One region of the Planococcus sp. APC 3900 genome, then DNA from elsewhere that is predicted to be linked to it. Evidence: a T-box and tRNA genes for the amino acid it is inferred to sense, from the RefSeq annotation. Region 1 holds a T-box; the other holds one or more tRNA genes.
The links. The T-box of region 1 lies ahead of leuS (leucine--tRNA ligase). A T-box ahead of a tRNA ligase gene usually reads a tRNA of that ligase, here a tRNA-Leu.
Positions count from the first base shown of each region.

Region 2: it has a tRNA-Leu gene. The T-box ahead of leuS (leucine--tRNA ligase) is inferred to sense a tRNA for this amino acid. The anticodon was not compared.

Region 1 is NZ_JASDCT010000009.1:75,313-77,774, forward strand. It holds gene leuS (leucine--tRNA ligase) at 1-977, opposite strand, end outside; T-box leader at 1,021-1,227, opposite strand; gene QMA04_RS16245 (3-oxoacid CoA-transferase subunit B) at 1,272-1,925, opposite strand; gene QMA04_RS16250 (CoA transferase subunit A) at 1,944-2,462, opposite strand, start outside.
Region 2 is NZ_JASDCT010000007.1:1,413-3,874, reverse strand. It holds gene QMA04_RS13985 (C45 family autoproteolytic acyltransferase/hydrolase) at 1-616, opposite strand, end outside; tRNA gene QMA04_RS13980 (tRNA-Leu) at 1,017-1,100, opposite strand; gene QMA04_RS13975 (inorganic phosphate transporter) at 1,206-2,204, opposite strand; gene QMA04_RS13970 (DUF47 domain-containing protein) at 2,220-2,462, opposite strand, start outside.

The DNA of each region.
Region 1 (2,462 bases):
ACATAATCGGCAATCCAGATCGGCATTTTTTCGCCGCTGACCGGATTGGTTGCATAAGCACCCGTGAAGACGCCTGATTTATCTTTAGCCAAATCGGTGCGCTCCAAGTCACTTTTCGTCTTGACGTCATCGATGTATTTTTCGACAGCCTGTTGTTGGCCGGCAGTTGTAATGGCTGCCACCAATTTATGTTCAGGAGCCAGTACCGCATAAGTCGCGCCGAAAATCGTATCCGGGCGTGTTGTGAAAGCACGGAAAGAATGTTCGGTGTCTGCCACCTGGAATTCCAGTTCCGCCCCTTCAGATTTGCCGATCCAGTTGCGCTGCATATCTTTCAGGCTTTCAGGCCAGTCCAAATCATTCAGATCTTCAAGCAAACGATCTGCATATTCCGTAATGCGCAACACCCATTGGCGCATCGGACGGCGTTCGACGGGATGGCCGCCACGCTCTGATTTGCCGTCGATAACTTCTTCGTTGGCCAAAACCGTGCCAAGTGCCGGGCACCAGTTAACTGCCACTTCGTCTACATAAGCAAGGCCTTTATTATACAATTGGATGAAAATCCATTGTGTCCATTTATAGTAGGAAGGATCCGTCGTATTGATTTCACGGTCCCAATCATAGGAAAATCCAAGTTCCTGAATCTGGCGCTTGAAAGTTGCGATGTTTTTCGCTGTGAATTCGGCCGGATCGTTGCCAGTATCGAGTGCATACTGTTCTGCTGGAAGACCGAATGCATCCCATCCCATAGGATGAAGAACGTTATAGCCCTGCATGCGTTTGACGCGGCTCAAAATATCCGTCGCCGTGTACCCCTCTGGATGGCCAACATGAAGTCCAGCACCTGATGGATATGGGAACATATCCAATGCGTAAAATTTCGGTTTCGATGGGTCATCCACCATCTTGAATGTTTTGTTGTCTTGCCAATATTTCTGCCATTTCTTTTCTACTATCTTATGCTTGAATGTCATTTTCCTGTTCCTCCTCAAAAATAAAAACTCCCGTCCCTCATAAATAAGGGACGGGAGTTTTCCCGCGGTACCACCCAAATTAGCGAACGCTCGCTCAACTTGACTCCTTAACGCGGAAAACGGTGTATCTTACTTGGTTTCACATACACTGACTCCAAGGTGAGTTCGATTGCGCATTTCACCGGCTTGCACCACCCGCCGGCTCTCTGTGGAAAACACACAATGTACTGGTCCTCTTCGCTGTCATTGGCTATTGTCTTCATTTTAGACGAACGGCCGTTTTTTGGCAATAGCCTATGAGACTTTAACGTTATCGGTGTTCAGCGGTGCATCTGTAGAGTCGATGATATCCTGGACCGAAAAGCCCTCAAATACCTCAGACAGGACCAGTCCAGCGTCCGTCACTTCGATAACTGCACGTTCTGTAATGATTTTGTCGACCACGGCTTTGCCGGTCAACGGCAAATCGCATTGCTTTTTGATTTTGGCAGAGCCATCTTTTGACACGTGGTCCATGATGACGATGACTTTTTTGGCACCATGGACAAGATCCATTGCACCGCCCATGCCTTTGATCATTTTGCCGGGAATCATCCAGTTGGCTAAGTCGCCGTTCTCAGCTACTTCCATGCCGCCGAGAATCGCCACATCAATATGTCCGCCACGGATCATCGCAAAGGATTCCGCACTTGTAAAGAATGCGGATCCAGGTATTGTGGTCACTGTTTCTTTTCCGGCGTTGATCAAATCAGGGTCGACCTGATCTTCGGTCGGATAAGGTCCGATCCCCAGAAGTCCGTTTTCAGACTGAAGCACCACGCTTTTGTTTTCGGAAATGAAATTGGCCACCAACGTGGGCATACCGATTCCCAGGTTGACGTAATCACCGTCTTTAATTTCTTTTTCGGCCCGTTTTGCAATTCGTTCTCTGACTGCTTGTTTATCCACGTTTTTCCCCACCCTTCCCTAAACAGTGCGTGTTGTTAAGCGCTCAATGCGTTTTTCCTGGTCCGCCTGCAGCAAACCTTGGACATAGATGCTCGGGGTTTGCACATGGTTCGGATCAATTTCTCCGATTTCCACGATTTCTTCGACTTCCGCGATGGTTATTTTCCCAGCGGCTGCAGCGAGCGGGTTAAAGTTCTGTGCTGTCTTGTTGTACACCAGGTTCCCCATTTTATCGGCACGGTGAGCCCGAACCAATGAAAAGTCAGCCCTCAAAGCATGTTCGAGCACATATTCCTTACCGCCAAACTCGCGGATTTCCTTGCCGTCCGCAACCGTTGTCCCGACGCCAGCCGGTGTAAAGAATGCGGGAATGCCTGCTCCGCCTGCCCTCATTTTCTCAGCAAGCGTTCCTTGCGGCGTTAACTCCACTTCAATTTCACCAGACAGTACTTGCCGCTCGAATTCTTTGTTTTCCCCTACATACGAACCGATCATTTTTTTGATCTGCTTGTTTTTCAATAATAATCCAAGACCCCA
Region 2 (2,462 bases), on a different contig from region 1:
TCACGATATAACTAAATGAACCGCGGTGCGGAATCTCTTTCAGCAGCTCCACCGCCTCTTCAATCGTTGCGCAAGTTTCCAGGATAATGCGGCCGATCAAGTAGCAGACAAATCCATCACCTGGCTTTTTACGGTGGGTAAAGTTATAGCCCATGGCCAATCCTTTTTCATTCATGCCGTCCATACGACCTGTAATTCGTGAAGTGGGTCCAATGATCGCATAGCCCTGGTCATCCGGCTGAAACAGGCTGAAACGTCCTTCATAAGTCTGCGGGTGGAAGTCGTAATTGCGGACCATAAAATCCCTTCCCGTGACAATTGAACAGCCAGACGGCATCGCATCGATCCGGTATCCCCCGAAATCACGCAGTACATCTTCCATCGGCAATTTGAGGCTTTCCTGCAGTCCCGTCAATTCGTCCCAGATTCCGGGGGCGAATCTGTGATAGGCCGCCTTTGTGTCCTCTACATCTATTTCAAACCTCGGCCTTTTCGCTTTCCACTGCTTTCTCCGGTTATCCAATATAATACTGTCTTTTAAAAGCTCACCTTGCCTGACTCCAAAATCATAATGGCTTCCTCTTAATTCCAAAATATCACTATGTATATCTCTCATCAAATTCTCCTTTATTTGCAGAATCACTCGTTATGTTTCAGCATACACATTTCCAGAATGAAACTCAAAAACTCCGCGCTGAAGAAATTTAGGCTAACAAAAGAGCTGTCTTATAGAATGATAAGACAGGTACAGCCACCCCCTTTATTTTCCACCTTCGATATGCACACCTCAACTCAGCAAGATCCAATTTCTTCATTTTTATTGACGAATATGCCCTATTCTTGACTTTCGAGTGTATCTCTTCCATGAACTCTGTTTGTAAGATCATCTGAAATGTTAAGCCCAGCAAATGGATTCAATTCTACAGAACTACTTGCCAGTTAGATAAATCCGCGCTTAGATTGGGCAAAAGAAAAAGACCCTGACAGTGAAGTCAGGGTCTTTTGGGCTAGCGGTATACCGGCGGTCGGGGTCGAACCGACACTCCGGTGAAGGAACGGGATTTTGAGTCCCGCGCGTCTGCCAATTCCGCCACGCCGGCAAGTATTGCTTTAGCGGACAAGATTTATTATAGCACATCTTTTTTCGCTCGCCAATACTTTATTAATATAATAGATAAATTTCTTAAAAAACTTTTAAAGTTTTTCTACATTACAAGATTGAGGAGCAAATAGAACATGGCAGCCAATAATGCTGAAATCGGCATCGTGATCAGCCAGGTGATCAGCATGGTTTTAGCTGTCCCCCACTGAACGCCTTTGACGCGATGCGCTGCGCCTACCCCCATAATAGAAGATGAAATAACATGAGTAGTGCTGACCGGCAAATGGATCAAGGTAGCGCCGAAAATCACTGCTGCCCCCGTCAGATCTGCTGCAACTCCATTGACAGGACGGATTTTCATGATTTTTCCACCGACAGTTTTAATGATTCTCCAGCCACCGATGGAAGTTCCCAATGCCATCGCCAGCGCACAAGTTGCCTGAACCCATAGCTGAACGTCATCCGAAGTTTGGTAGTTATTGACGATCAAGGCCATCGTAATGATCCCCATCGCTTTTTGGGCATCGTTCGTCCCGTGAGAAAACGACTGCAAAGCGGCAGTAGCAATTTGGATCAACCTAAAATTCCGATTGGTTTTCGTTAAGTTATGATTTTTGAAAACTACTTTAAAGATGCTGTACATTAGATAACCTACAACCAACGCAAGAATTGGAGAAAAAATCAAAGCCTGCAGGATAGCCAGAAACCCACTGTAATTCAAAGCGGCAAATCCAGCACCCGCAATAGCTGCCCCAGCAATCGAACCGATTAAAGCGTGCGAGGAGCTGCTTGGAATGCCGTAATACCAAGTTAATAGATTCCATGTGATGGCAGCCAGTAACGCTGCCAATATAACGACAGAGCCATTATCCAGCGCAAATGGATCGACAATGTCTTTTGTGATTGTTTTAGCAACTCCTGTAAAAGCCATTGCGCCCACAAAGTTCATTACAGCAGCCAGTAAAATGGCACGCCTTGGCGTTAATGCCTTTGTGGAGACTGCCGTAGCTATCGAGTTCGCCGTATCATGAAAACCATTGATAAAATCAAATACGACAGCAAAAATGACAATCAAAACCGTTAACAGCAATATCATATCCATCAGTCATTTTGCTCCTTAAGCGTTTTTCATTATAATTGATTCGAATGTATTTGCGACTTGCTGACAATGGTCAGCAATTTCTTCCAGCTCTTCGTAAATGTCTTTGTATTGAATAATCCGGATTGGATCTTTTTCAGTTTGGAAAAGGTTTTTAATCGAACGGCGCAAAACAGCGTCGCATTGTGACTCGTAATCTTTGATTTTTATTGCATGTTCTCTCATTTGAGGCAGCTTTTTAGAAACCATCAGTTCAACAGC